2 regions of the Streptomyces sp. DS1-CR2 genome follow, and region 2 is predicted to be linked to the other one. Evidence: riboswitches for the same ligand, from Rfam matches in the RefSeq annotation. Region 2 holds a riboswitch; the other holds the start of a gene.
What was found. Region 2 has a riboswitch for glycine ahead of gcvT (glycine cleavage system aminomethyltransferase GcvT). Riboswitches for the same ligand answer to the same signal wherever they lie in the genome.

Region 1: it holds a riboswitch for glycine, as region 2 does, so the genes downstream of both, gcvP (aminomethyl-transferring glycine dehydrogenase) here and gcvT (glycine cleavage system aminomethyltransferase GcvT) in region 2, are expected to answer to the same signal.

Annotation. Positions count from the first base shown of each region.
Region 1 is NZ_CM147085.1:1,771,471-1,786,628, forward strand. Features, by position in the region: gene gcvP (aminomethyl-transferring glycine dehydrogenase) at 1-1,469, opposite strand, end outside; glycine riboswitch at 1,653-1,748, opposite strand; gene ACY0PA_RS08920 (PRC-barrel domain-containing protein) at 1,863-2,246, shown strand; gene ACY0PA_RS08925 (DNA polymerase IV) at 2,232-3,653, opposite strand; gene ACY0PA_RS08930 (MerR family transcriptional regulator) at 3,710-4,354, opposite strand; gene ACY0PA_RS08935 (bifunctional nuclease family protein) at 4,549-5,022, opposite strand; gene ftsR (transcriptional regulator FtsR) at 5,109-5,852, opposite strand; gene ACY0PA_RS08945 (FHA domain-containing protein) at 5,869-6,831, opposite strand; gene ACY0PA_RS08950 (DUF881 domain-containing protein) at 6,914-7,789, opposite strand; gene ACY0PA_RS08955 (small basic family protein) at 7,795-8,127, opposite strand; gene ACY0PA_RS08960 (DUF881 domain-containing protein) at 8,124-9,032, opposite strand; gene ACY0PA_RS08965 (sugar phosphate nucleotidyltransferase) at 9,122-11,617, opposite strand; gene ACY0PA_RS08970 (CDP-alcohol phosphatidyltransferase family protein) at 11,734-12,342, opposite strand; rRNA gene rrf (5S ribosomal RNA) at 12,515-12,631, opposite strand; rRNA gene ACY0PA_RS08980 (23S ribosomal RNA) at 12,719-15,158, opposite strand, start outside.
Region 2 is NZ_CM147085.1:6,039,309-6,054,466, reverse strand. Features, by position in the region: gene ACY0PA_RS28935 (trimeric intracellular cation channel family protein) at 1-294, opposite strand, end outside; partial or broken gene ACY0PA_RS28930 (M1 family peptidase) at 404-775, opposite strand; gene ACY0PA_RS28925 (ABC transporter ATP-binding protein) at 871-2,223, opposite strand; gene ACY0PA_RS28920 (ABC transporter ATP-binding protein) at 2,232-3,332, opposite strand; gene ACY0PA_RS28915 (ABC transporter permease) at 3,329-4,336, opposite strand; gene ACY0PA_RS28910 (ABC transporter substrate-binding protein) at 4,409-6,160, opposite strand; gene ACY0PA_RS28905 (ABC transporter permease) at 6,217-7,215, opposite strand; gene ACY0PA_RS28900 (enhanced serine sensitivity protein SseB C-terminal domain-containing protein) at 7,650-8,456, opposite strand; gene ACY0PA_RS28895 (enhanced serine sensitivity protein SseB) at 8,626-9,393, opposite strand; gene ACY0PA_RS28890 (AAA family ATPase) at 9,500-10,117, opposite strand; glycine riboswitch at 10,314-10,417, shown strand; glycine riboswitch at 10,418-10,529, shown strand; gene gcvT (glycine cleavage system aminomethyltransferase GcvT) at 10,577-11,701, shown strand; gene gcvH (glycine cleavage system protein GcvH) at 11,794-12,177, shown strand; gene glyA (serine hydroxymethyltransferase) at 12,191-13,465, shown strand; gene ACY0PA_RS28870 (L-serine ammonia-lyase) at 13,618-15,003, shown strand.

The sequences.
Region 1 (15,158 bases), 4.3 Mb from region 2:
AGCATCGAGGTCTCGGAGCGGTGCGCGTGGAACACGGGGTGCGTCAGGTAGTCGTCCCCGCGCAGGAGGTCCGCGGGCAGCGTGTCCTCGGCGGCCGCGTCGAGCGCGTCGACATCGGCCTCGACACCGAACGCGGTCCAGACGGCGCCCAGTTGGGTACGCGTCGTGGTCTCGTCACACGAGATCGACACGTGGTCGGCGTCCACCAGGTGGAGGTTGACGCCACCCTCGCGCGCGGCGCTGACGATGTCGGCGCCGCGCCCGGCGGCCTTCACGGTCAGGGTGTCGAAGTAAGCGCCGTGCACGACCTCGACACCGCCGGCCTTGAGGCCCGCGGCGAGCAGCGTCGCGTACCGGTGGGTGCGCCGCGCGATGCCCTTGAGTCCGTCGGGTCCGTGGTACACGGCGTACATGCCGGCCATGACGGCGAGCAGCACCTGAGCGGTACAGATGTTGCTGGTGGCCTTCTCCCGCCGGATGTGCTGCTCACGGGTCTGCAGCGCGAGGCGGTACGCCTTGTTGCCGTCGGCGTCGACGGAGACGCCCACGAGGCGGCCGGGCAGGCTGCGTGCGAACTTCTCGCGGACCGCCATGTAGCCGGCGTGCGGACCGCCGAAGCCCATCGGGACTCCGAAGCGCTGCGTGGTACCGACGGCGATGTCGGCGCCGAGCTCGCCGGGCGAGGTCAGCAGCGTGAGGGCGAGCAGATCGGCAGCGACCGTGACGACGGCGCCCAGCTCGTGAGCCTGCTCTATGACCGGCTTGATGTCGCGGACAGCTCCGGAGGCGCCCGGGTACTGGATCAGGACGCCGACGACGCCGCGCTCGGCGACCTCGGCCGGGATGCCCTCGGAGAGGTCGGCGACGACGACCTCGACACCGGTCGGCTCGGCGCGCGTCTGGATCACGGCGATGGTCTGCGGCAGGGCGTCCGCGTCGACCACGAAGGCACCGTTCTTGACCTTGCCGATGCGCCGCGACAGCGCCATGGCCTCGGCCGCGGCCGTGCCCTCGTCGAGCAGCGAGGCGCCCGAGGTCGGCAGGCCGGTCAGCTCCGCGACCATCGTCTGGAAGTTGAGCAGTGCCTCGAGCCGGCCCTGCGAGATCTCCGGCTGGTAGGGCGTGTACGCCGTGTACCAGGCCGGGTTCTCCATGACGTTGCGCAGGATGACGGGCGGCGTGAACGTGCCGTAGTAACCGAGTCCGACCATCGAGTCGAGGACCTGGTTGCGGTCCGCGAGGGAGCGGAGTTCGGCGAGCACCTCGGCCTCGGTGCGGGCCCCGGGAAGATCGAGCGCCTCGGCGCTCTTGATCACGTCCGGGACCGCGGCCGCCGTCAGCTCGTCGAGCGAGCCGTACCCGACCTGCGCGAGCATCTTGGCCTGCGCTGCTTCATCCGGACCGATATGGCGCTGCTCGAAGGGGATTCCCTGCTCCAGCTGGGAGAGCGGAATACGGTTGGCGGTCATTGCGGAGGCCTCCTGGTCATACGACCTGCGAGGGGCACCACGGCGCGGGTGCCCGGACGGCCTCCCCCTCTGTCATCTCAACCTGAGAGCTTCACCGGCGTACCCCACATCACGAAGGGCATGCCGACTTTCACCGTCGGTGAGAGCGGAGGCCTGAACGCCCGCCCTGCTTTCCAGAGTGACCTCGTCCGTGCGGTACAGGGGCCTGAGAGATTCCGGGGAGGAGTTGCTCCTTCGGCGCCTCCGGTGTCATCCGGAGGACTCTCCCGCACGGGGTCAGCAGCCATCGCCAGCCTACCAGCGGCGACAACGCCCCCGGCTTCGAGTGGCCGCCGTCACCAATGTGCACTTTGGTAGTGCTTACGGATGAGTTGCGAGCAGCTGGAGGGCCCCGTGCAGACCGATGTCGATCCGCGAAACCTGATCGGCCGCAAGGCGTTCGACCGCAACGGAGCCAAAATCGGGACTGTCGACGAGGTCTACCTCGACGACGCGACCGGGGTCCCGGAGTGGGCGGCCATACGCACAGGCCTGTTCAGCCGGGACGCCTTCGTCCCCCTGGAGCCGAGCGAGCTGGTGGAGGGCACCCTGCGCATCCCCTTCGAACGCTCCCTGATCAAGGACGCCCCCGACTTCGGGGTCGGCCGTCACCTCTCTCCCGAGCAGGAGCTCCAGCTCTACCACCACTACGGGCTCGACGTCACGGGCCCGGACGACCCCGAGCCCCCTCAGGACCGCAACTTCGGCAAGATCGCCGGCACATCAGACGACACCTGACCCGGCACCCTGCTCCCCCGCGTCAACCCGCCTCACGTCGCCCTCCGCCACCAGCGGCAGCGGCTCCGCGGGGACGAGCGCGGGGTCGTCGGTGCGGAACGTACGCACTCGCCCCGGCTCCGAGTACGGCGTCTCGAAGCGCACCGTCACCCTCCCGAGCCCGCTCCCCTGCACCCACCCGTGCCCGAACTCCTCGTGCCGCACGTCGTGCCCGGCCACCCAGCGCCGGTCCGCGGCCTCGACGACCTCCTCGGCAGCCACCTGGCCCTCATCCCCCGCACCATCCACCCCTTCCGTCTCCCCCTCACCCTCGGCCGCGTGCGCCTTGGCCTCGGCCTGCGCCTGCGCGAACAGATCCTCCTGCGTGTAGTCGGCCAGACCCGTCACTCCCACGCCCAGCAGCCGCACCCCGCCCGTCGTGTCCACGGACTCCAGGAGCCGCGCCGCCGCCTCCCGCACCACTGCGGGGTCGTCGGTGGGCCCGCGCAGGGTCTCGGATCTCGTCAGCGTGGAGAAGTCGTAGCGCCGCACCTTGAGGACCACGGTCCGCCCCGACCGCTCCGCCCCCCGCAACCGCTGCACGCACCGCTCCGCAAGCCGCTGCACCTCGGTCCGCACCCGCACCCGGTCGTGGATGTCCACGTCGTACGTGTCCTCGACCGACACCGACTTGGCGTCCCGCTCTGCCACCACGGGCCGGTCGTCGTGCGCGAGAGCCATGGCGTACAGCGACGCCCCGTGCGACTTCCCCAGCAGCCGTACGAGCTCGTCCTCGCCCGCCTCCGCGATCTCCTCGACCGTGGTGATCCCGGCACGTCTCAGATGGTCCCCGGTCGCCGGCCCCACGCCGGGCAGCGTGCGCACGGACATGGGCCCGAGCATGGCGCGCTCGGTGCCGGGCACGATCAGCCTCAGACCGTCCGGCTTGGCCTCCTCGGAGGCGATCTTCGCCAGCATCTTCGACGCCGCGATCCCGACAGAGCCGGTCAGGCCGGTCACGGCCCTGATCTCCTCCCGCAGCCGCTCACCGGCCAGCCGCGCCGACGCGGCGTCCCAGGCCACCTCACCGGCCTCAAGATCGACGAACGCCTCGTCGAGGCTCAGCGGCTCCACCAGCGGCGACAGCTCCCGGAGCAGCCCCATCACCTGCTCGCTGACCTCGCGGTACAGCTGGAAGCGCGGTACGAGATACGCCGCATTGGGCGCGAGCCTTCGCGCCTGTCCGATCGGCATCGCCGAGTGCACCCCGAACACGCGGGCCTCGTACGAGGCGGTGGCCACCACCCCACGAGGTCCGATCCCGCCCACGACCACGGCTTTCCCGCGCAAGCTCGGCTTCGATGCCTGCTCCGCCGAGGCGTAGAAGGCATCCATGTCGAGATGCAGGATCGTGGGCGCGGTTCTCACATGTCCGATGCTGCCCTATGGCACTGACAATGCCCCGGCGGACGCATCGACCCAGCTCACACCGCGCGGTTGCGCCGTCTCGCCAGCTCGTCAGCGGGGTTGTTCCCGTGGAGCGTCTCACCGGTGTCGATGCGCTCTCCGTGCAGCTGCGACAGGGCGCTCTCGACGTCCCGCCACACCACACCGACCGCGATACCAAAGATGCCCTGACCGCCCTGGAGCAGATCGTGGACCTCCGTCGGCGAGCTGCACTCGTAGACGGTGGCGCCGTCGCTCATGAGGGTCAGCCGCTCCAGATCGCCGAAGCCGCGCTCCCGCAGGTGCTGCACCGCGGTGCGGATGTTCTGCAGTGAGACACCGGTGTCCAGGAACCGCTTCACGATCTTCAGGACGACGACGTCCCTGAAGCTGTAGAGCCGCTGGGTCCCCGACCCGTGGGCGGGGCGCACACTCGGCTCGACCAGACCGGTCCTCGCCCAGTAGTCCAGCTGCCGATAGGTGATACCGGCCGCCGCGCACGCGGTGGGTCCCCGGTATCCGACCTGCTCGGGCGTCGCCTCGTCATCCCCCTGAGCGACCACCGGCAACACCGTCGGCCGACGCGGAATGTGACCGGCCGCGTGGCCGTGAAGCGAGTACGGGCCGCTCTCCGCCGGAATGTGTCCGACGCCCCCAGCCGTACCGTCGCCGCTGCTTCTCACGCCGACCTCCTCTTTGACCTGCCTTCTCGACGGTAGGCAGTCACCAGGGGTGCGTCAACGATCGCCACACTCGGCACGCCGAGTGATAATCACCCTACGAGTGGTTTCCCGTACCTCACCGCGGGGAAAGGCTAGCCGAATGGTCCGGCCGGGCCCCCGGCGCGGCAGCGGCCGCCTTCCGGCGGCCGCTCGCGTCACTGACTGTTGGTCCCGAAATCCTCGGGCGAGATCTGGTCGAGGAATTCGCGGAACTTCTCCACCTCGTCCTCCTGCTCGTCCGGGATCGCGATCCCGGCGTCATCGAGCACACCGTCACTGCCGTAGATCGGCGTACCGGTGCGCAGCGCGAGCGCTATGGCGTCCGACGGGCGGGCACTGACCTCGACACCGCTCGAGAACACCAGTTCCGCGTAGAAGACGCCTTCGCGCAGGTCGGTGATGCGTACTTCCGTGAGCTCCTGCCCGACCGCCTCCAGCACGTCCTTGAAAAGGTCGTGCGTCAGCGGGCGTGCGGGGGCCATGCCCTGCTGTGCGAAGGCGATGGCCGTCGCCTCCCCCGGTCCGATCCAGATGGGGAGGTAGCGGTCGCCTCCCACTTCACGCAGGAGCACGATCGGTTGGTTGGAGGGCATTTCGACCCGGACACCTACGACGTCGAGCTCGTTCACACAGCAACCCTAGGACGTGCCCGGCAGGTTTGGGTAGTCGGGCACCCGTCGACCGCCGGTCGCACACCGCGCGAGCACCCCTCGGATCAGGGCAGACGCACGCCGAGCGCGGTCTGCACAAGCGCCCCGTGAAGCTTCACGGTCAGCCCCGCCAGCTCCTTCGCGCGGGCCTGCGCGTGAGCCCTGGTCTGGGGATTGCGGTGCCGTCGCAGAGGCGCGACGACCTGGTCGACCAGACCGGCCTCCCGGTCGGCAGCGGCCTTCATCGCCCGCAGATGCCGCGGCTCGATCCCGAAACGGCCCAGTTCCATGACCAGCTCCGCGACCGTGACCGCCTCCGCGTCGTATCCGCCGTCGGGCAGCGGCGCGATGAGGCCGTACGACTCCCACTCGTCCAGCTCGGGGGACTCGATCCCGGCGGCGGCAAGCAGCTCGTCACGGCCCACACGGGCCACTGTCGGGCCTTCGCCGCCCTCCGGGGCCGTGCCGTCCTCGCCGTCACCCGGCCGCCCCGGAGAGGGCAGCGTGATCGCTTCTCCCCGCTCCAGGGCGTCGAGCTGTTCCTTGATGACCTTCAGCGGCAGATAGTGGTCCCGCTGCATGCGCAGTACATGGGCGAGTCGCTCGACGTCGTCCGGGCTGAACTTGCGGTACCCCGAGGGGGTTCGCTGCGGCTCGATCAGCCCCTCCGACTCCAGGAACCTGATCTTGGAGATGGTGACTTCGGGGAACTCGTCGCGCAGGACGTTCAGCACGGTGCCGATGCTCATCAGCCGACTGTCCGTGAGGGCGATGCCGTGACCGGCACCGCCCTTCGGTGTTTGAAGCATGGACCTTCCTGACAGGTCAGATGCCCCGCTGGCTCGCGTAGAAGACCAGCCGGTACTTGCCGATCTGCACCTCGTCGCCGTTCGACAGCGTGACCGAGTCGATCCGCTCCCGATTGACGTACGTGCCGTTGAGGCTGCCCACGTCGCTGACGGTGAAGGCGCCGTCAGCCCCGCGACGGAACTCCACGTGACGGCGCGAAACAGTCACGTCGTCAAGGAAGATGTCGCTCTGCGGGTGCCGTCCCGCCGTGGTCAGTTCGCCGTCGAGGAGGAAGCGGCTGCCCGAGTTCGGACCACGTCGCACCACCAGGAGCGCCGAACCGAGCGGCAGGGCGTCGACGGCGGCCTGCGCCTCCGGGGAGAGCGCCGGCGACAGCGTCTGACCGGTGACTTCGGCGTCGTAGGCCTCAAGGCCCGAAATGGAAATCGTCGAGGTCGTCTCGGACGGACGCTCGGCTCCGGCGCGCAGGGGCGCACCGCAGTTGGAGCAGAACCGGCTCGCCTCGGCGTTACGGTTTCCGCACCTCGTACACACCAGTGCCGACATGGACGGATCCTCCTGCCGCGGCTGCCCCGCGGGGGCATGGGACGCATACGGATCGGAGGTAAACCCTCCACCCGCACTTGAGGTTGACGGTTCCCCGAAACCTATGCGGCCGGACACGGCAGGGTCAACAGACGACGCGCCCTGTCCGCCCGAAATGTCACCGCCCTGAGGACCGACCTGATCACGGAACAGCGGGCGCTCCGCCCCCTGCACCTCCGCGTCCTGGGTGCGCGGTGCACGATGGCGGGCAGTGGCATTGGCATTGCCGCTGTCCTCACGTGCGCTCTTGCCGAACAACTTCGCAAACAACTTCACGGGCGATTCCCCTTGACCGAAACAGACCCGCCCGTGGGGCAGGACGAACCCTGATTGCACACACCGCCATACATCGGCGACACAGACATCCTCACAACGTCCGTATCCGCCAAACAGTTTCCACCACGCACCCCGCTTACGGTGCGCCGACCCCCCGCAACCTCATGCCCTGGCCGGACTGCCCCCATGCGCCACCGTCTCACTGGGACGACGACTGAGCGTAGTCAGGCCGCTTCGCCGGTCGCAAGGCGTCCACGACGATCTTCTGTGCCTGTGTCACGGTAACGGTGGCCTGCTCCTTCTCCAGAGTCTGAACCACCCCACCAGGGATGTTGAGCGCCGGCTCCAGGTCCTGCGGCTTGCCGATGACCTTGAAGACGAAAGGCTCGCCGATCTTGTGACCGTCCACACTCACCCGTCCGCCGCTCGCGTCCGTCAAATACGTGTCGGCCACGACCCGGACGTCGTTCACCTGGATCGCCTCGGCGCCCGCCGCGCGGAGCTCCTGGATCGCATCGAGCAGCATGTCCGCCTGCACCGCGCCCTTCTTGTCGCTGACCGTCAGCGTGATCCCGGGGCCCTGCGCCGCCACGGTGCCCGCCAGAATGCCGAGTTGCCGCTCCCTCTCGACCGTCTGCTTGCGGGCCTCCTCGGCCTGGTCCGAGCTGTTCTCCAACTCGGTGCGCTGCCCCTCGAGACGCTGCTTCTCATCTCCCAGACGCTGAGTACGGTCGTCCAGTTCATCGAGGATGCGTACGAGATCTTCCTGACGTGCGCCGCGCAGCGCGCTGCTGTCGCTGTTGGACCGCACCTGGATGGCCAGACCCAGGCCGAGCACGAACAGCAGGACGGCGACGATGAGTTGCGCACGGGAGACCCTCGGCGGCCACAGGCCCTTGGCCAGCCGCTGGCGTCCGGTCAGTGCGGGGTCCTTCGCCTCCGCCGCGGGCGCTTCCGTGTCGTCCGCGCCGTCCGCGCCGTCCGCGTCATCCGCCGCTTCGGGCGCGACCTCGTCCGGCAGTTCCTTGCGCAGGCGGTGCTGCTCGTCGTTGTTCTTGTTCTCGTCCTCGGACATCGGCCTCACGCCCGGAAGATGTGCCGCCGGATGGCGGCCGCGTTGGAGAAGATGCGGATACCGAGCACCACGACGACGCCGGTGGACAGCTGCGCGCCCACGCCCAGCTTGTCGCCCAGGAACACGATCAGGGCCGCCACGACGACGTTCGACAGGAACGACACGACGAAGACCTTGTCGTCGAAGATCCCGTCGAGCATCGCCCGCAGGCCGCCGAACACCGCGTCGAGGGCCGCCACCACGGCGATCGGAAGGTAGGGCTCGACCACCGCCGGAACCTCGGGGCGGACGAACAGTCCGACCACGACTCCCACGACGAGGCCCAGTACGGCGATCACGATGTGCCCTTCTCTGTTCTCGGCTGTGCTGTACGTACGGTCACGCTCGGCGCTGCGGGCAGGCGGACGTCGTCCTGGGCGGAAATGCTGGTCCGGATCCCGAAGTTCTCCTGCAGCGCGTGCAGGTACAGGCCGTCAGGGCTGTTCTGGAACCGGGTGCTCAGCCGCTGGCCGTCCCCCACCGCGAGCACCGTGTACGGCGGCACGAGCGGTCTGTTGTCGACCAGTATCGCGTCACCCGCCGCGCGGATCGCGGACAGGGCCGTCAGCCGCTGTCCGTTGATGGCTACGGCCTCGGCACCGGACTGCCAGAGCCCGTTGACCACCCGCTGCATGTCCCGGTCGCGCACCCGCCCGGTGTCCGAGAACCCGGTGCTCTCGCGCGGCCCTCCGCCGCCCTGGTCGGCTTCCTTGGCGTCGTCGACGGCCAGCTTCACTCCCGGCCCGTGCACCGCCGTCGCGCCGGAGAGCAGACCGACCAACTCGCCTTTGTCGCCGCCGTGTTTCTTCAGCGCCTCACGCTGGCGGTCGCTCACGTCGTTGCGGAGCGAGTCCACCGTGCGCTCGAGCTTGTCCGCGGCGTCCGTCTCCCGGTCGATACGGGCGATGAGCTCCTCGCGCTCCTTTGCCACGACCGGTGCCGCGACCCGCGCCTGCGCCGCCCCCACCGTCACCACGAGCGCCGCGAGGACGAGCCCCGCCGCGAGCCCGAGCTTGGCCCGCAGGGTACGTGGCATGCCACCGCTGCCCTCGGCCTTCTTACGGGCCGCCGCCTCCGCGTATCCGTCGTCGAGGCTGTGGTCCATCACGTTCGTCAGCAGCGACATGGAGGCGTCGGGACGCCTGGGGCTCACGGGGTGTGAGGGACTGCTCCGATCGGGGGGCTGCTGCGGCATGCCGCACATCGTCGCACGTGGTGGCCTCTACCTCCGAATGGCCCCACCGACGGGCCGGTCGGCGCCCGTGACAGGCGCCGACCGGCCCGTACGACGACTCAGCGACCGGCGCTGTCCACTACTGCCGCCCACTCGTCGAGCAGCTGCTGTGCCGACGCGTCGTCGGGCCCCTCGGCCCACAGATGGGTGACGGCCTCGGCCGGGTCGGGCAGCACCATCACCCAGCGCCCGTCCGCCTCGACGACCCGCACGCCGTCGGTCGTGTCGACGGACCGGTCGCCGGCCTCCTCGACGACCCGCCGCATCACGAGCCCCTTCACCGCCCACGGAGTCGCGAGGTCCCGCTTGAGTACATGTGCCCGCGGGATCCGCGCGTCGATCTGACTCAAGGTCAACTGCGTCCGCGCCACGAGCCCGATCAGCCGGACAAACGCGGCCGCGCCGTCGAAGACGGAGCTGAACTCCGGAATGATGAACCCGCCGCGACCGTCACCACCGAAGATGGTCCCCTCGTCCCGCCCGACCCGAGTGAGGTCGTCCGGCGACGTGGTCGTCCACTCCACCTGCGTCCCGTGGTACGCGGCCACCTGCTCGGCGATACGGGTCGTGGTCACCGGCAGCGCGACCCGGCCGCTGCGCCGCTCGGCTGCCACCAGGTCCAGCATGACCAGAAGCGCACGGTCGTCCTCGACGATGCGGCCCTTCTCGTCCACCAGCGACAGCCGCTCGCCGACCGGGTCGAACCGGACGCCGAACGCGGCCCGCGCGGACGCCACGATCTCCCCGAGGCGTACAAGCCCGGAGCGGCGCGCGTCCCGCGTCTCGGTCGGCCGGGACTCGTCGAGCCCCGGGTTGATAGTCAGCGAGTCGACACCGAGCCGCCCGAGCAGGCTGGGCAGCACCAGACCGGCACTGCCGTTCGAAGCGTCGACGACGACCTTGAGCCCCGCCTCGGCAATCCCCGTCGTATCGACATTCCGCAACAGGGAACCGGTGTACGAGTCGAAGACGCTCGACGGGAAGTGCAGGTCGCCGATCTCGCCGGGGAACGCCCGCCGGTACTCCTGCCGCGCGTACACCCGGTCCAGCTTCCGCTGGCTGGCCTGAGAGAGGTCCGCTCCCCGCTCGTCGAAGAACATGATGTCGACAGAGTCAGGCACTCCGGGCGTCGTGCGGATCATGATCCCGCCGGCACTGCCCCGCGCGGTCTGCTGCCGGGCGACGGGCAGCGGCACGTTCTCCAGATCGCGTACGTCGATGGCGCTCGCCTGCAACGCGGAGATGACCGCGCGCTTCAGGGCTCGCGCACCACGCGAGTGGTCACGGGCCGTGGTGACGGTCGAGCCCTTCTTGAGCGTCGTGGCGTACGCCCCCGCGAGCCGTACAGCGAGTTCCGGGGTGATCTCCACGTTGATGATGCCGGAGACGCCACGGGCGCCGAAGAGATGCGCCTGGCCCCTGGACTCCCAGATCACCGAGGTGTTGACGAAGGCGCCGGCCTCGATGGTCTTGAACGGATAGACCCGGACGTTGCCCTGGATAATCGATTCCTCACCGACCAGGCACTCGTCGCCGATGACGGCGCCGTCCTCGACGCGGGCGGCCCGCATGATGTCGGTGTTCTTGCCGATGACGCAGCCGCGCAGATTGCTGTGCTGCCCGATGTACACGTTGTCGTGGACAACGGCCTTGTGCAGAAAAGCCCCGCTCTTCACGACGACGTTCGAGCCGATCACGGTGTGCTCGCGCAGCTCGACGTCGGCTTCGACCTTGGCGTAGTCGCCGATGTACAGCGGACCGCGAAGCACAGCGTCCGGATGAACCTCGGCACCCTCTGCGACCCATACGCCGGGCGAGATCTCGAATCCGTCGATCTCGACGTCGACCTTGCCCTCGAGCACGTCGGCCTGCGCCTTGACGTAGCTCTCGTGCGTGCCGACGTCCTCCCAGTAGCCCTCGGCGATATAGCCGTAGACCGGCTTGCCTTCCTTCATGAGCTGCGGGAAGACGTCACCGGACCAGTCAACCGATACGTCGGCCTCGACGTAGTCGAATACCTCGGGCTCCATGACATAGATACCCGTGTTCACGGTGTCGGAGAAAACCTGGCCCCAGGTGGGCTTCTCGAGGAAACGCTCGACCTTTCCCTGTTCATCGACGATGGTGATGCCGAATTCGAGGGGGTTGGGAACGCGGGCCAGGCAGACCGTGACCAGCGCACCCTTTTCCTTGTGGAAATTGATGAGGTCGGTGAGGTCGAAATCGGTCAGAGCGTCACCGGAGATCACAACGAAAGCGTCGTCCTTGAGTGCTTCCTCTGCGTTCTTCACGCTGCCGGCTGTGCCGAGTGGCTTCTCCTCATTGGCATAGGTGAGCTCCATGCCGAGCTCTTCGCCGTCCCCGAAGTAGTTCCTGACGAGTGATGCCAGGAACTGCACGGTGACGACGGTCTCGGTGAGCCCATGCCGCTTGAGCAACCGCAGCACATGCTCCATGATCGGCCGGTTGACGACCGGCAGGAGCGGCTTGGGCATACTCGAGGTCATGGGGCGAAGGCGCGTGCCTTCGCCTCCAGCCATTACGACGGCCTTCATGTCGGAAGCGTCCTCCTTGAAGAGACGACTGTCTAGCCGACTTCGCCCGTCCGGATGGACCCGCAGATCTCAGAGTGCGGGCCGATCTGGCCTCGAATACCGCCACATGGGCGAGCTCAATCGGCCTCGGAGTCCGCCCTGACCAGTCGGCGGACCTGTACTACGTACAGGATCCCTGCCCACCAGTAGAGCGTTGTACCCCATCCTGCGAACGCCCATCCGAAAATAGCAGCGAGCGTGTTGATCCAGCCGCTTCCGTCGCTGAGGAGCAACAAGGGGAACGCATACATGAGGTTGAACGTGGCGGCCTTGCCGAGGAAGTTCACCTGCGGCGGCGGATAGCCGTGTCGGCGGAGGATACCCACCATCACCAGGAGAACCAGCTCCCGGGCAAGCAGTACGGCCGTCAACCAGATCGGCAGAATCTCGCGCCAGGTGAGTCCTACGAGCGTGGACAGAATGTAGAGCCGGTCGGCCGCTGGGTCGAGGAGCCGGCCGAGGTTGCTGATCTGATTCCAGCGCCGGGCGAGCTTCCCGTCGAGATAGTCACTGACACCGCTGAGCATCAGGACCAGAAGGGCCCAGCCGTCGCTTTTGGGCCCGCCGAACTCGGGCCTGAGGATGAGCCACAGGAACAGGGGTACGCCAAGGAGACGCGCCATGCTGAGGATGTTCGGGATGGTGAGCACCCGGTCCGTCTGGACACGGGTCTCCTGGACCTCCACCCGGGGGCCTCCTGTGGGGAAACGAGCCAACGATGCCCCCCGACCTTACCCTCAGCACACTTGGGGCAGTGCAGAGGGGTGCAACAAGAATTGACGCACAACGCTTGGCACATAACGCAGAAAACCCCCGTAACCGGATTCTCATCCGTTACGGGGGTCTTCTTCAAAAATAGTTCGGCGGCGTCCTACTCTCCCACAGGGTCCCCCCTGCAGTACCATCGGCGCTGTGAGGCTTAGCTTCCGGGTTCGGAATGTAACCGGGCGTTTCCCTCACGCTATGACCACCGAAACACTATGAAACTGTCAACCGCACCGTACGTGACCATGTACGGGGTTGTTCGTGGTTTCAGAACCAACACAGTGGACGCGAGCAACTGAGGACAAGCCCTCGGCCTATTAGTACCAGTCACCTCCACCCGTTACCGGGCTTCCAGATCTGGCCTATCAACCCAGTCGTCTACTGGGAGCCTTAACCCCTCAAAGGGGGTGGGAGTCCTCATCTCGAAGCAGGCTTCCCGCTTAGATGCTTTCAGCGGTTATCCTTTCCGAACGTAGCCAACCAGCCATGCCCTTGGCAGGACAACTGGCACACCAGAGGTTCGTCCGTCCCGGTCCTCTCGTACTAGGGACAGCCCTTCTCAAGACTCCTACGCGCACAGCGGATAGGGACCGAACTGTCTCACGACGTTCTAAACCCAGCTCGCGTACCGCTTTAATGGGCGAACAGCCCAACCCTTGGGACCGACTCCAGCCCCAGGATGCGACGAGCCGACATCGAGGTGCCAAACCATCCCGTCGATATGGACTCTTGGGGAAGATCAGCCTGTTATCCCCGGGGTACCTTTTATCCGTTGAGCGACGGCGCTTCCACAAGCCACCGCCGGATCACTAGTCCCGACTTTCGTCCCTGCTCGACCCGTCGGTCTCACAGTCAAGCTCCCTTGTGCACTTACACTCAACACCTGATTACCAACCAGGCTGAGGGAACCTTTGGGCGCCTCCGTTACTCTTTAGGAGGCAACCGCCCCAGTTAAACTACCCATCAGACACTGTCCCTGATCCGGATCACGGACCCAGGTTAGACATCCAGCACGACCAGAGTGGTATTTCAACGACGACTCCCCCTGAACTGGCGTCCAGAGTTCACAGTCTCCCACCTATCCTACACAAGCCGAACCGAACACCAATATCAAACTGTAGTAAAGGTCCCGGGGTCTTTCCGTCCTGCTGCGCGAAACGAGCATCTTTACTCGTAGTGCAATTTCACCGGGCCTATGGTTGAGACAGTCGAGAAGTCGTTACGCCATTCGTGCAGGTCGGAACTTACCCGACAAGGAATTTCGCTACCTTAGGATGGTTATAGTTACCACCGCCGTTTACTGGCGCTTAAGTTCTCAGCTTCGCACACCCGAAAGTGCACTAACCGGTCCCCTTAACGTTCCAGCACCGGGCAGGCGTCAGTCCGTATACATCGCCTTACGGCTTCGCACGGACCTGTGTTTTTAGTAAACAGTCGCTTCTCGCTGGTCTCTGCGGCCACCCCCAGCTCATGAAGTAAATCCAATCACCGGTGATGGCCCCCCTTCTCCCGAAGTTACGGGGGCATTTTGCCGAGTTCCTTAACCATAGTTCACCCGAACGCCTCGGTATTCTCTACCTGACCACCTGAGTCGGTTTAGGGTACGGGCCGCCATGAAACTCGCTAGAGGCTTTTCTCGACAGCATAGGATCATCCACTTCACCACAATCGGCTCGGCATCAGGTCTCAGCCTTAATGTGTGACGGATTTACCTGCCACACGGCCTACACCCTTACCCCGGGACAACCACCGCCCGGGCTGGACTACCTTCCTGCGTCACCCCATCACTCACCTACTACAAGTCTGGTCCGTCGGCTCCACCACTTTCCTTTCCCCGAAGGGTCCGGAACGGCTTCACGGACTTAGCATCGCCTGATTCAATGTTTGACGCTTCACAGCGGGTACCGGAATATCAACCGGTTATCCATCGACTACGCCTGTCGGCCTCGCCTTAGGTCCCGACTTACCCTGGGCAGATCAGCTTGACCCAGGAACCCTTAGTCAATCGGCGCACACGTTTCTCACGTGTGTATCGCTACTCATGCCTGCATTCTCACTCGTGAACCGTCCACAACTCGCTTCCGCGGCTGCTTCACCCGGCACACGACGCTCCCCTACCCATCCCAGCAGGCGTTGGCCCTCACGCTGGAATGACACGACTTCGGCGGTACGCTTGAGCCCCGCTACATTGTCGGCGCGGAATCACTAGACCAGTGAGCTATTACGCACTCTTTCAAGGGTGGCTGCTTCTAAGCCAACCTCCTGGTTGTCTGTGCGACTCCACATCCTTTCCCACTTAGCGTACGCTTAGGGGCCTTAGTCGATGCTCTGGGCTGTTTCCCTCTCGACCATGGAGCTTATCCCCCACAGTCTCACTGCCGCGCTCTCACTTACCGGCATTCGGAGTTTGGCTAAGGTCAGTAACCCGGTAGGGCCCATCGCCTATCCAGTGCTCTACCTCCGGCAAGAAACACACGACGCTGCACCTAAATGCATTTCGGGGAGAACCAGCTATCACGGAGTTTGATTGGCCTTTCACCCCTAACCACAGGTCATCCCCCAGGTTTTCAACCCTGGTGGGTTCGGTCCTCCACGAAGTCTTACCTCCGCTTCAACCTGCCCATGGCTAGATCACTCCGCTTCGGGTCTTGAGCGCGCTACTAAACCGCCCTATTCGGACTCGCTTTCGCTACGGCTTCCCCACACGGGTTAACCTCGCAACGCACCGCAAACTCGC
Region 2 (15,158 bases):
GTTCACCGCTACCTGGGTGCGCTCCACCTCCGGGTGCAGGAAGAACACGAGGCCGGCGGCGAACAGCGGGGTCAGGAAGTACCCGAGGTCGGTGAACGCGGCCGGCGGGACGGCGCCGATGACCAGGTCGCGGAACAGCCCCCCGCCCAGCGCGGTGACCTCGGCGAGAACGGCGATGCCGAAGACATCGAAGTTCTTGCGGACCGCGAGGAGGGCGCCGGAGATCGCGAAGACGAAGATCCCGACCAGGTCCAGCCAGTGCTGGACGGAGGGGGTGAAGAGTTCCAGAAGCACCCGACATTGTTACGCACGGCCGGGTGCCGCCCCGAGCCAGGTGTGGCGCGTGGCCTACAGCGCGGGCTTGCCCTTCGTGTAGAGCCACGTCTGGAAGAGGCCGTCGAGGTCCTGCCCGGAGGCCTTCTCGGCAAGGCGGATGAAGTCGGCGGTCTGCGCGTTGCCGCATGAAGTGGGCGCGTCTGCCGTTCACTTCGACCGAGGTGACGGTCAGCTTCTGGAGGTCCAGGTCGAAGGAGGAGAGGTTCTGAGTGGCGCGCGCGGTGACGGTGGTGACGCCGTCGAGGCGGTCGGTCGCGGGGTCGTACGCCACGTTCAGGTCGTAGCGGGTGGCGTCGAAACCGCCGTTGCCGAGCTGCGGGAAGTACGGGTCGCCGATGCCGTCCGAGCCGGGGGTGGGGGCCGGGGCCGCGGCGATCAGACAGAACGGGGCGGCCGCTGTCGCGACCGCCGCCAGACGTGCCGAACGGGAGAGTGCCATAAGTCGTCCCTTCACGCGTGTTCCGATGTAAGGGACACGCAGACTCTGCACTCTCCCGTCAGGGCGTGTACATGACCTGCTCGGTCAAATCCCCGCTACGTGTCCGACGACCCCTGTGCCTCGTCCGTCCCGTCCGCGTCACCCGCGTCGTCCGACGGCTGTACGCCACTGTCGTCACCGGTGCCGGAATCCGCCTCGGGAGCATCGGCAGACTCTTCAGCCGGCACCTCAACCGCATCCGCAGCCGGCTCCGCGGCCGACTCCTCGGCCGCCGACTTGGCCGGCACCTCGGACCCGTCGTCGGCGTCGTCCGCCTCCGTCCGCGCCAGCGTCACCACCTCGATCGCCTCCTTGGCGACCGCGAGCAGCTTGGTGTCGCCCGGCGCCTGGTCCTCGGCGTTCTCCGGGTGGTGACAGGCCACCTGGCGTCCGGGGGCGAGCTGGAGCAGCGGCGGTTCGGCCGTCCTGCAGATCTCCGTCGCCTTCCAGCACCGCGTGTGGAAGCGGCAGCCGCTCGGCGGCGAGATCGGCGAGGGCACGTCGCCCTTGAGCAGGATCCGCTCGCTCTTGGCACCCCGGCGCTTGGGGTCCGGCACCGGCACGGCCGACATCAGGGCCTTGGTGTACGGGTGCATCGGCGCCTCGTACAGCGAGGTGCGGTCGGCGAGTTCGACAATCTTGCCGAGGTACATCACCGCGATGCGGTCCGAGACATGGCGGACGACGGAGAGGTCGTGCGCGATGATCACGTACGTCAGGCCGAGCTCGGACTGCAGGTCGTCCATGAGGTTGACGACCTGCGCCTGGATCGACACGTCGAGCGCGGAGACCGGCTCGTCCGCCACGACCAGCTTCGGCTTGAGCGCGAGCGCGCGGGCGATGCCGATGCGCTGGCGCTGGCCGCCGGAGAACTCGTGCGGGTAGCGGTTGAAGTGCTCGGGGCTGAGGCCCACCAGCTCCAGGAGGCGCTGGACCTCCTTCTTCACCCCGCCCTCGGGCTCCACGCCCTGGAGCCGGAACGGCGCCGAGACGATCGAGCCGATGGTGTGCCGGGGGTTCAGGGAGCCGTACGGGTCCTGGAAGATCATCTGGATGTCCCGGCGCAGCGGGCGCATGCCCCCCGTGCCGAGGCGCGTGATGTCCTGGCCCTCGAACTCGATCCGGCCGGCGGTGGGTTCGATCAGCTTCGTGATGACCCGGCCCATGGTCGACTTGCCGCAGCCGGACTCGCCGACGACGCCCAGGGTCTCGCCCTTGCGGACCTCGAAGTCGATCCCGTCGACGGCCTTCACCGCGGCGACCTGCCGCTGGAGGATCCCCTTCTTGATCGGGAAGTGCTTGACCAGGCCCTCGACCTTGAGCAGCACCTCCCGGTCCTCGGGGGACGCCGCCTGTGCGGGGACCGTGGCCGTCGCAGTGTCCCCTGCGTCCTTCTTCGTCTCGCTCACGGGCTCACTCACAGCTTCGGCGCAATCTCTTCGGTCCAGATCCGCGTACGGTCCTCCGGGCTGAGGTGGCAGGCGGAGAAGTGGTCGCTGCCGACCTCGTGCAGCTCGGGCCGCTGGGTGCGGGTGATGCCGCCCTTGGGCAGGTCCGCGTAGGGGCAGCGCGGGTGGAAGGCGCAGCCCGAGGGGACGTTGATGAGGGACGGCGGCTGGCCCTTGACGGGGATGAGCCGCTCCGTCTGCTCACGGTCGATGCGCGGCATCGAGCCGAGCAGGCCCCAGGTGTACGGGTGCTGCGGCTCGGCGAAGATCTTGTCGACGGGACCGCGCTCGACGCAGCGACCGCCGTACATGACCAGGACCTGGTCGGCGATCTCGGCGACGACACCCAGGTCGTGGGTGATGAGGACGACCGCGGACTCGAACTCCTTCTGCAGATCCCTGATCAGGTCGAGGATCTGGGCCTGGACGGTGACGTCGAGGGCGGTGGTCGGCTCGTCCGCGATGAGCAGCTGCGGGTTGTTCGCCAGCGACATCGCGATCATCGCGCGCTGGCGCATACCGCCGGAGAACTCGTGCGGATAGCTGTCGACGCGCTTGGCCGGCTCGGGAATGCCCACGCGGTCGAGGAGTTCGACGGCCCGCTTGCGCGCGACCTTCTTGGTCACGTCGTTGTGGACGCGGTACCCCTCCACGATCTGGTTGCCGACCGTGTAGTACGGGTGCATCGCGGACAACGGGTCCTGGAAGATCATCGCCATGTCGCGGCCGCGGAGCCTGCGCACGTCGTCCGGGGCGGCCCCGATCAGCTCCTGGCCGTCGAGCCAGATCTCGCCGGACATCTGCACGTTCTTGCCGCGCGCGCCGAGCCGGTGCAGGCCCATGATCGCCAGCGAGGTCACGGACTTGCCGGACCCGGACTCGCCCACGATGGACAGGGTCTGGCCCTTGTCCAGCTTGAAGCTGAGCCCGTCGACGGACTTGACCAGGCCGTCGTCGGTCGGGAAGTGCACCTTGAGGTCGCGCACTTCGAGGAACGCGGTCGGGGGCGCGGCCGGGCCCGCGGCCACCGGCTCGCCCACGGCGGCACCGGTTTTGGACAGTTCGGTCACGAGAGCCTCACCCGCGGGTCGGCGGCGGCGTAGAGAAGGTCCACCAGGAGATTGCAGAAGACGACGAAGAACGCGGCGAGCAGGGTCACGCCGAGCACCTTGGGCAGGTCGTTGTCGGTGATGCCCTGTACCGCGTACTCACCGATGCCGTGCAGCGAGAACACGTTCTCGGTGATCACGGCGCCGCCGAGCAGCAGACCGACGTCCATGCCGAACACGGTGACGATCGGGGTGAGTGCGGCGCGCAGGCCGTGCCGGCCCACCACCGTGCGCTCGCGCAGCCCCTTGGCACGCGCGGTGCGGATGAAGTCCTCGTTCATCGTCTCGAGCATGCCCGAGCGGGTCAGCCGGGCGTAGATGGCGGAGTACAGCAGAGCGAGTGAACACCAGGCCGGGAACAGGGTGTTGGCCCACTGCGCCGGATTTTCCGTGAACGGTACGTATGTTCGCCCGAAGATCGGAATCTGGTAGGTGAAGACGAGCAGCGCCAGCTGGCCCGTGAAGAAGATGGGCAGCGAGACACCGGCCAGGGCGACGCCCATGAAGGCACGGTCGAAGAACGATCCGGGCTTGAGTGCCGAGATCACCCCCACCGTGACGCCGGACACCAGCCAGATGACGGCGGCGCCCGCGGCCAGGGACAGGGTGATGGGCAGCCGGTCGGTCAGCTCGGGCCACACCGCGACGTGGTTCTTGAAGGAGTAGCCGAAGCACGGCGCGTTGCAGTGGACCGTGGTGGGGCCGAGGTCGTAGGTGGACCCCGCGAAGATCCCCTTGATGAAGTGCCAGTACTGGATGTAGACGGGCTCGTCCAGGCCGAGGTTGTGCTTGACCGCCGCGATGTCCGCGGCCGAGGGACTCTTGCCGATGTACTGCTGCGCGAGCTGGTCGGCGGACTGGCCGGCGATTCTCGGCAGCAGGAAAAAGATACAAAACGTGACCGCGGTGACGACCAGCAACAGGATCACTGCCGCGATCAGCCGGCGGATGATGTACGAGATCACGGGGACCGGCGCTGGTGCCCGCGGACCGTGCGGCCCGCGGGCACCAATGCCTTCACCTGCCTTCCGGGGCTGCTACTTCTTCGTGGTGCCGATGTTGAGGTAGTCGTACTGCCCGCTGAAGGCGGCCGTGGACACCAGGTTGGTGGCGTACGGCGAGCGGTACATCAGGACCTTGAAGTAGGTCAGCGGGACGAGCGCCGCGTCCTCCATGGCCTGCTTGTCGATCTGCGCGTACAGGTTGTTGCGCGTGGCCTCGTCGGGCGCCCCGATGGCCTCGGCGAGCATCGAGTCGACCTTCTTGTCGTCGAGCTCCGACAGGGCGGTGTTGCCGGACTTGCCGACCGCCTTGCTGTTCAGGATCTGCTGCAGGAAGCCGTAGCCCGACGGCCAGTCGGCGCCCCACTGCATCATCATGATGCCGACGTTGTTCTTCTGGTTGAACTTCGGGACACCGGCGTAGTCGGTGAAGTACTTGCCCGACGGGTACTGCTTCAGGCTGGCGTTGATGCCGACCTTCTTCAGCGACTCGATGAGCGCCTGGGCACCGGAGACTTCCTCGTCACGGTCGCTGCGCGCCGTGATCGTGGTGTTGATCGTCTTCTCGCCGCAGGCCTTCAGGGCGTCCTTGGCCTTGGCCACGTCACCCTTGTTGCCGCGGGTGGCGTAGACGTCTTCCTTGGCGTAGCCCGTGATGTCCGGGGGCAGGACCGTGGTGGCGACGTCACCGCGGATGGGTCCGCCCTGAGCGGTCTGCACCGAGACCTTGTCGATCGCGTACTCGACGGCCTTGCGGCAGTCGACGTTCGTGAACGGCTTCAGCTTGGTGTTGATCGCCGCGTAGACGAGACGGCCGCCGTAGGCGTTGTCCGTGTTCGCCATCTTCGACTTGTCGTTGACCAGCTGCGCCTGCGTCTGGGTGTCGACGCCCTTGCCCTGCAGGTCGATCAGGGTGTCGCCGGACTGCAGGTCCTTGTCGATCGTCTGCTGGTTGACCTTCAGGTTGACGACGATCTTGTCCGGGTACTGCTTGCGCAGCGGGTCGGACTTCGGGTCGAAGTTCTTGTTGCGGACCAGGACGGCCTGCTTGCCCTCCTGGTAGCTCTGGAACTGGTACGAGCCCGAGGAGACGATGTGCTTGACGTAGTCGATGCCGTCGTCCTTGGCCTTCGGCACCGGCGCGGTCTGCGGGGTGGCGACCAGGTAGTCGAACTCCTGGAAGGCCTGGTTCAGGTGGAAGACGATCGTGGTGTCGTCCGGCGTCTCGATGGACTTGAGGCCCTCGGCGCTCTTGTCCTTGTACGGACCCTTGTACTTGTCGCCGCCCTTGAGGAACTGCTGGAAGTAGTTCGGGCCGAGGGAGAGCACGTCACGCGCGAAGTTCGAGCGCTCGACGGCGTACTTGACGTCCTTGGACGTGATCGGCGAGCCGTCCTGGTACTTCAGACCCTTGCGGATCGTGTACGTCCAGGTCTTGCCGCCGTCCGACTGCTTGCCGGGCGCCGAGGCGAGGTCGGGGACGAGCGTGTTGCCCTTCTCCCCCGCGTCGGGCTTGAACGTCATCAGCGGGCGGGCGTACAGCCGGCTGAAGTTGTACATGTAGGCGTAGTACGTGTTGCCCGGGTCGAACGAGTCGGGGACGTCCGACATCGCGTAGGTGACCGTGCCGCCCTTCTTCGTCGAGGCGTTGACGACGTCCTTCGTGGCGGCGTTCGCACCGGCCGACTTGTTGCTGCCGTCCGAGCCGTCGTCGGCCTTGCTGCAGCCGGCGAGCAACATGCTCACGCTGCCGATGGCCGCAACCGCGGCAAGTGATGACCTTCGCATGATGGTCGGAATCCCCTCCATTGTCGGAAACTTGTGGAGCTCTCGTGCGGCCGGACTCAGCGACTGCGCGGGTCGAGAGCGTCGCGGAGACCGTCACCGAGCAGGTTGAACGCGAGCACGGTGACGAAGATGGCGAGGCCCGGAACGATCATGTACTGCGGATCGACCTGGAAGTAGTCGACGGCCTGGTTGAGCATGCCGCCCCAGGAGGCCTGCGGCGGCTGGATGCCCACGCCCAGGAAGCTGAGCGACGCCTCGAAGATGATGTTCGTCGGGATCAGCAGGGTCGAGTAGACGATGATCGGTGCGACCAGGTTGGGCATCAGTTCCCGGAACAGGATGTACGGGCCTCGGGCGCCCATCCCGCGGGCCGCGTCCACGAACTCCCGCTCGCGCAGCGCCAGGGTCTGGCCGCGCACGATGCGGCCCAGATAGGGCCAGTTGAAGAAGCCGATCACGAAGATCAGCACGCAGATGTGCAGCGGCAGCCCGTTCAGACCGAACGCTCCGCCCTGGAGGGTCGCGGAGATCGAGATCGCGAACAGCAGCAGCGGGAACGCCAGGAAGGTGTCCATCATGCGGCTGATGACCGAGTCGACCCGGCCGCCGTAGTACCCGGCGACGACGCCGAGGATCGCCCCGATGACGTTCGACAGGACGGTCGCACCGAAGGCGACGACGAGGGAGACCCAGGAGCCTTCGAGGATGCGCGCGAGGATGTCGCGGCCGAACTTCGGCTCCACACCCAGGGGGTGGTCGCCGCTCATACCGCCGAGACCGCCCTTGGGGAGCGAGCTGGTGGGGTCGATCAGGTCCTGGTGGAACGTGTTCGGGTCGAGGCCGAAGAGATGCTGGAGGGGGCGCGCCAAGGCGGCGATGAGGATCAGCAGAATGACGACGACGCCGCCGGCGACGGCGACCTTGTCCCTCTTGAAGCGGTTCCAGGCGATACGCCCGAGGGAGCGCCCCTCGATCTGCTGCCCCTTGGTGCCGGCGAGCACAGCCTCGGGCTGCACCTCGGCCTGGGCCCCAGTGGTCTCGATCGGTGCGGTCACGGTGTGGTTGACCCCTCTCGGCCGACGGTGGCCGGCCCACGCCCGCCGCTGTAGCGGCTTGATCCTGTTTCACACGCTGGACAGTCCGGGGGCATGGCCTCGTAGTTGACCGTTCAGCTCGTACACAGAGTCGAAACCCCGTGTCTGCAGGGAGTCTTCAATGCGTCTGTGACCAGCCGCCAGCCCTCACCGTGAAAGGTTGCGCAACCGTGATGAGGCGGCAGGAGTGCATTATGCGGACGCGGGAACCGGCTGAGCGGACAATTCACTCCGCTCCGGCAGAGCTCCATCGGGTCCGGAATACGCCACGGTGGCCGATATGGTGAGAATGCCCGGGTGGTGCACCAACTCGCCCTGAAACGGGGCGGAATAGGGCCATCTCAACCCGGAGATTTCCGGCGACAGTTGGAGCCAGGGCCCCGTGGTGAACGGTTTCAGTACGTCCCGTGCGGCGGCGGGTACCCGTACCCCGTGACGGGGGCGGGCGCGGGGGCGGCCGGGGCGGCGTGCGCCTCGCGGTCGTAGAACGGGCGGGCGTTGGCGCGCAGCCACATGGCGACGGGGTCGTGCTCGTCGGACATCGCGACCGTGGAGACGGGCAGTCCGTCGGGCACGGCGACGACCGACTGCTGCATCATCGCGCGCACCGCGTCCACGGACACCGGCGACGCGTCGTACACATCGAGGCCGATCGCGAGATAGGGCGCGCCGAGTGTCGGCTGGACCCAGGCGCGGCGCAGCGAGCGGATCGCGGTGGTGCGGTGCGCGTTCTGCGTGAGCAGGGCGTAGAACTGCGGGATCTCGATGGCGGGGTCGCTCAGGCGCAGCGGCCCGGCGGGCTGGCGGTCGAGGCCGCCCGCGATGCGGCGCAGGTCGAGCCACGGGATGCCGACGCCGCCGCCGGGCGCGTGCGGGTTGAGCCAGAGGCCGTAGTGGTCGGGGTAGAGCGTGCGGGCCGCGTCGACGCCGCCGACGACCTCGTACGCGCGGCTCCAGCCGGAGGCGGACAGCTCCTGGGCGGAGGTGACGCAAGGGGCGTACGAGAAGCCGTCGACCTCCATGTTCCCGTACTGCGCGTCGGGGGAACCGGCCTGGCCGTGCCAGAGCAGCATCCACACCTGACCGGCGCCCGGGTCCGCGAGCGCGCTGAGCAGCGCCTCGTAGGCGTCGTAACGCCCCGGCGTCACCTGGCGCAGCATCTGCTCGACCTGACCGGCCGCGGCCGTGCCCGACGCGCTCACCCGTAACCGCCCCTTCGTGACGTACCCGACGATTTCGACCCGCCCCCCGTGGCGGGACCGCCCAGACAGGTCATGAAACCAGCTTAAGCGGCGATCCTGGCACCGACTTGACGTACGCGCGGCCGACGACTTTCCCGTGTTTTCCCGGACGGGGACCGGTGCCGGGCTTTCAGTGACCCTGCGTGTAGAACGGCCGCAGCGTGGCGCGCATCCAGTCACCGACCGGGTCCTGGGTGATGTCGAGCAGGACGAGGTTCACCGGCCAGGGCGCGGGAGCACGGCCGAGGGCGCGGCCCAGGGCATCCATGGGCAGGTTGCGCGCGGCGCCCTCCCACTGCGACAGCTCGACGCCGACGAAGAGGAGGGGGGCGCCGCCCTCGACGCTGGCGAGGCAGCGGCGGGCGGTCAGGACGACGCCGGACGCCTCGAACTCCTCGCGCACGGCGGCCAGGAAGTCGACCGGGTCGTCCTGCCAATCGGGCTCGTAGAGGCTGACCCGGCCGCCCGTGGCGGGCCCGTCCAGCGGCGTACGGCCGGACTTGCACAGCTCGGCGACGGCGGGCGGGGGCAGCGGGACGCCGACGGCGCCGTCCGGATTCACCGCGATGCCGACCTGCGGGGGCAGCCCGCGCGCGAACTCGACGGCCGGCGCGACCGTGCAGCCCATCCGGTCGCCGACGACCGCGAGGAACTGCTCCTCGGAGCTGAAGACGGGCACATAGGCCTGGCCCTCGATCTCCAGCGTCGGCAGGTCGAGGTTCGGGCTGCCGGGTCCGCCGCCCTGGGGCAGCGGTATCCACACCTGGCTGCGCCCGAGGACCTCGACGATCCGGCCGCCCGCCGAGTCGACCCCGAGGGAGGCGGCGAGCACCTCCTCGAGCTCGTTGGCCGGCCACCCGCCGTACGGATGTGCGTGAGCCTGCGCCGGAATGTCCATGTGCCTACCACCCGCTCTGGAACCGCTCTGTCTGCGGCCGAACCCTAGCGCGTGCGGGTGGCAGAACACCCTCCGCGTCCGTAGGTGCACAGACGGTCGCGGCCGGTCAACTCCCCTCGAACCCGATCCCGTTCAGCACATCCGTCGCGTCCCGGTCGAGCAGCACCGCGGACGCGCAGCCCCACGGCAGGTCACCGCGCTCGGCGGACTCCACCAGGCCGGCGACCGCGCGGCGGTGCCGGGCGAACGCGTAGCGCGAGACCCCGCGGCCGCGGTCCCGCTGGCCCGCGAGCGCCGTGTCCGCGCCGACGTCGAGCAGCATCAGATGCAGGTCCGCGCCGCGCCGCCCGGCCTCCTTGGCCAGCCAGCGCCGCACCCAGCGTTGCGTGCCGCAGTCGTGCAGGACGACGCTGCCTCCCGAGCGCAGGGCCCGCCGCAGCCCGGCGAAGTGCGCGAGCCGCACGAGCGGGCGGTACACGGCGTACGGGAGCAGCCGCGGCAGCCGGGCCGCCCAGCGGTCACGCGTGTCCTGCGAGTCGATGCGCACGGCTCCCCCGGCACCGACCACGCGGCGCATCAGCGTGGACTTGCCACTGCCCGGGAGCCCCGAGACCACGATCAGGTCACCCCGCGCGAAGCCGAGGCGCCTCGGCGTGCGACCACCTCTGCCGCGCAGATCCCTGACGACCGGCCCGCGCCCTGTCGCCGCCCCGGGGCGGGGCACAGCGCGCTGCCCGACCCCTGCCGCCGCGTACGCACCCGCCACTGCCTTGTGCACCGTGATCGTCCTCCCCTTCCGGTCACGCCACCCTTTCCCGCCAAGTGTAAAGAGACGGTAATGCCCTACAAGTGGATTCCCCGTACGGTGGGCATGCAATGATGTGCGCGCCAAGAGCACGACCAACTGCATACCGGCCGCTTGAATCCGCGCGGGAGAGCTCCCCGGACGCCTACGCGTCCCCGGGGGCGCCGAAGGAGCAAGTTCCTCCCTTGAATCTCTCAGGCCCCGTACCGCGCGGGCGAGGCATATCTGAAAAGCGGGCGGCCTTCGGCCGCTCCACCCAAGGTGCAAGCCGCGACCACCTGTACGTGTGGCGCCGGCGAACCTCTCAGGTTCCGATGACAGATGGGGAGGAAGACCATCGCCCTCGTCTGTCATGCCTGGGATCCTGGAGCACCACTCATGAGCAACGTCCCCCGTAAGACCGCCCTCGACGCCCTGCACCGCTCGCTGGGCGCGACGATGACCGACTTCGCGGGCTGGGACATGCCGCTGCGGTACGGCAGCGAGCGCGACGAGCACATCGCGGTCCGCACCAAGGCGGGCCTCTTCGACCTGTCGCACATGGGCGAGATCACCGTCACCGGGCCGCAGGCCGTCGATCTCCTCGACTACGCCCTCGTCGGCAACATGTCCACGATCGGCCCCGGCCGCGCCCGCTACACCATGATCTGCCAGGAGGACGGCGGGATCGTCGACGACCTGATCGTCTACCGCCTGGGCGAGCACGAGTACATGGTCGTCGCCAACGCGGGCAACGCGCAGATCGTCCTCGACGCGATCACCGAGCGCGCCGCCGGCTTCGACGCCGAGGTCCGCGACGACCGCGACGCCTACGCGCTGATCGCCGTCCAGGGCCCCGAGTCCCCCGGCATCCTGAAGTCCCTCACGGACGCCGACCTGGACGGCCTCAAGTACTACGCGGGCCTGCCCGGCACCGTCGCCGGCGTCCCGGCCCTCATCGCCCGCACCGGCTACACCGGCGAGGACGGCTTCGAGCTGTTCGTCGCCCCGGAGCACGCCGAGAAGCTGTGGCAGGCGCTGACCGACGCGGGCTCGCCGGTCGGGCTCGTCCCCGCCGGCCTCTCCTGCCGCGACACGCTGCGCCTGGAGGCCGGCATGCCGCTGTACGGGCATGAGCTGACGACGGCGCTGACCCCCTTCGACGCCGGTCTCGGCCGCGTCGTGAAGTTCGAGAAGACGGGCAACGAGGGCCGCTTCGTGGGCCGCGAGGCGCTCCAGGCCGCCGCCGAGCGCGCCGAGACCGCGCCGCCGCGCAAGCTCGTCGGCCTGATCGCCGAGGGCCGCCGGGTGCCGCGCGCCGGGATGTCCGTGGTCGCCGACGGCAAGGTGATCGGCGAGGTCACCTCCGGTGCCCCCTCTCCCACGCTCGGCAAGCCGATCGCCATCGCCTACGTGGACGCGGCGCACGCCGCCCCCGGCACCGAGGGCGTGGGCGTGGACATCCGCGGCGCCCACGAGCCGTACGAGGTCGTGGCGCTGCCGTTCTACAAGCGCCAGAAGTAGTCCGACCAGTCCTCACGGGGGCCGCCGGAAGTAACCCAGCGCACACCCCTCTCGTTCCGCAGCACCCACCCGCGTACAGGAGAATTCAGATCATGAGCAACCCCCAGCAGCTGCGCTACAGCAAGGAGCACGAGTGGCTGTCGGGCGCCGAGGACGGCGTCTCGACGGTCGGCATCACCGAGTTCGCGGCCAACGCGCTCGGCGATGTCGTCTACGCCCAGCTCCCCGAGGTCGGTGACACGGTGACTGCGGGCGAGACCTGCGGCGAGCTCGAGTCGACCAAGTCCGTCAGCGACCTGTACTCCCCGGTCACCGGCGAGGTCGTCGAGGCGAACCAGGACGTCGTGGACGACCCGTCGCTGGTGAACTCCGCCCCGTTCGAGGGCGGCTGGCTGTTCAAGGTCCGCACCTCGGAAGAGCCGAAGGACCTGCTCTCCGCGGACGAGTACGACGCGTTCTCCGGCTCCGGCAACTAGGGACACCACGACTATGTCGCTCATGAACACCTCGCTGCACGAGCTCGACCCGGACGTCGCCGCCGCGGTCGACGCCGAGCTGCTCCGCCAGCAGTCCACCCTCGAGATGATCGCGTCGGAGAACTTCGCTCCGGTCGCCGTCATGGAGGCCCAGGGCTCGGTCCTGACCAACAAGTACGCCGAGGGCTACCCCGGCCGGCGCTACTACGGCGGCTGCGAGCACGTCGACGTCACCGAGCAGATCGCCATCGACCGGGTCAAGGACCTCTTCGGCGCCGAGTACGCCAACGTCCAGCCCCACTCCGGCGCCTCCGCCAACCAGGCCGCCCTCTTCGCGCTCGCCAAGCCCGGCGACACGATCCTCGGCCTGGACCTCGCCCACGGCGGCCACCTCACCCACGGCATGCGCCTGAACTTCTCCGGCAAGCAGTTCGACGTGGTCGCGTACCACGTCGACGAGGCCGGTCTCGTGGACATGGCCGAGGTCGAGCGCCTCGCCAAGGAGCACCGCCCCAAGGTGATCATCGCGGGCTGGTCCGCCTACCCGCGCCAGCTGGACTTCGCCGCGTTCCGCCGCATCGCGGACGAGAGCGGCGCCTACCTGTGGGTCGACATGGCCCACTTCGCCGGACTCGTCGCGGCCGGGCTGCACCCCAACCCGGTCGAGTACGCGGACGTGGTCACCTCCACCACGCACAAGACGCTCGGCGGGCCGCGCGGCGGGATCATCCTCGCGAAGAAGGACTTCGCGAAGAAGCTGAACTCGTCCGTCTTCCCCGGCTTCCAGGGCGGCCCCCTGGAGCACGTGATCGCCGCCAAGGCCGTCTCCTTCAAGGTCGCCGCGAGCGAGGACTTCAAGGAGCGCCAGCAGCGCACCATCGAGGGCGCCCAGATCCTTGCCGCCCGCCTGACCTCGGACGACGCCCGCGCCAGCGGCGTGAACGTGCTGTCCGGCGGCACCGACGTGCACCTGGTCCTGGTCGACCTGCGCGAGTCCGAGCTGGACGGCCAGCAGGCCGAGGACCGGCTCCACGAGGTGGGCATCACGGTCAACCGCAACGCCGTCCCGAACGACCCGCGTCCCCCGATGGTCACCTCCGGCCTGCGGATCGGCACCCCGGCCCTGGCCACCCGCGGCTTCCGGGCCGAGGACTTCACCGAGGTCGCCGACATCATCGCCGAGGCCCTCAAGGCGCCCGCTCCCTTCGGGGAGGCTGACGCGGTTTCTCTCAAGGCCCGCGTCACCGCCCTCGCCGACAAGTACCCCCTGTACCCCGGCCTGAAGTAGTTTCGTACGCATTTGTACGTCTGAAAGTTCGGGGCACCGCGCACACTGGACAGTGAGAGCGGTGCCCCGCCCCATGCACCGCCCTCCGCATTGCCTTGCGCACCACCCCGGCGGACAACGGCGTCCGCGGTAACCCACCTAGGAGTTCCCCCGTGGCCATCTCGGTCTTCGACCTGTTCTCGATCGGCATCGGCCCGTCCAGCTCCCACACGGTCGGCCCGATGCGGGCGGCCCGCATGTTCGCGCGCCGCCTGAAGAACGAGGGCCTGCTCGCCCACACCGCCGCGATACGCGCCGAGCTCTACGGGTCCCTCGGCGCCACCGGACACGGCCACGGCACCCCCAAGGCGGTCCTGCTCGGCCTGGAGGGCGACTCACCCCGCACCGTCGACGTGGAGAAGGCCGACGACCGCGTCGAGGCGATCAAGACCTCAGGGAAGATCAACCTGCTCGGCGTCCACGAGATCCCGTTCAGCTTCGACGACGACCTGGTCCTGCACCGCCGCAAGGCACTCCCGTACCACGCCAACGGCATGACGATCTTCGCCTACGACCACGAGGGCGCCCTCGTCCTGGAGAAGACGTACTACTCGGTGGGCGGCGGCTTCGTCGTCGACGAAACCGTGCTTTCTCAAGAGGGCGCGGCCGGCGAGAACCCGATCGTGCCCGACGACACGGTCCTCAAGTACCCCTTCCGCACCGGCGACGAGCTGCTCCGCCTCGCCGAGGAGACCGGCCTGTCCATCTCCGCGCTGATGCTGGAGAACGAGAAGGCCTGGCGCACCGAGGACGAGATCCGCTCCGGACTCCTCGACATCTGGCGCGTCATGCAGGCCTGCGTCTCGCGCGGCATGACCCGCGAGGGCATCCTGCCCGGCGGCCTCAAGGTCCGCCGCCGCGCCGCGAACTCGGCCCGCCAGCTGCGCGCCGAGGGCGACCCGATGGCCCGCGCCATGGAGTGGATCACCCTCTACGCGATGGCCGTCAACGAGGAGAACGCCGCGGGCGGCCGCGTCGTGACCGCGCCCACCAACGGCGCCGCGGGCATCATCCCCGCGGTCCTGCACTACTACATCAACTTCGTGCCCGGCGCGGACGAGGAGGGCGTCGTCCGCTTCATGCTCTCCGCGGGCGCCATCGGCATGCTCTTCAAGGAGAACGCCTCCATCTCCGGCGCCGAGGTCGGCTGCCAGGGCGAGGTCGGCTCCGCCTGCTCGATGGCCGCGGGCGCCCTCGCCGAGGTCCTCGGCGGCACCCCCGAGCAGGTCGAGAACGCCGCCGAGATCGGCATGGAGCACAACCTCGGCCTGACCTGCGACCCCGTCGGCGGCCTCGTCCAGATCCCCTGCATCGAGCGCAACGGCATGGCCGCCGTGAAGGCCGTCACCGCGGCCCGCATGGCCATGCGCGGCGACGGCAGCCACAAGGTCTCCCTCGACAAGGTCATCAAGACCATGAAGGAGACCGGCGCCGACATGTCCGTCAAGTACAAGGAGACGGCGCGGGGCGGCCTCGCGGTGAACATCATCGAGTGCTGAGGCGGCAGGCCCTGACCAGCGCGTTTGCATCTTCCAGCGCTGTCAGGGCCTTCCCTGCTTGCACGGCGGAAAGTCCCTGGAATCTCCCTGGGAAATCCCCACGGGATGGGCGTCTGACCTGCAGGTTCGTGGCGCATAGTCAACGACGGGAACTC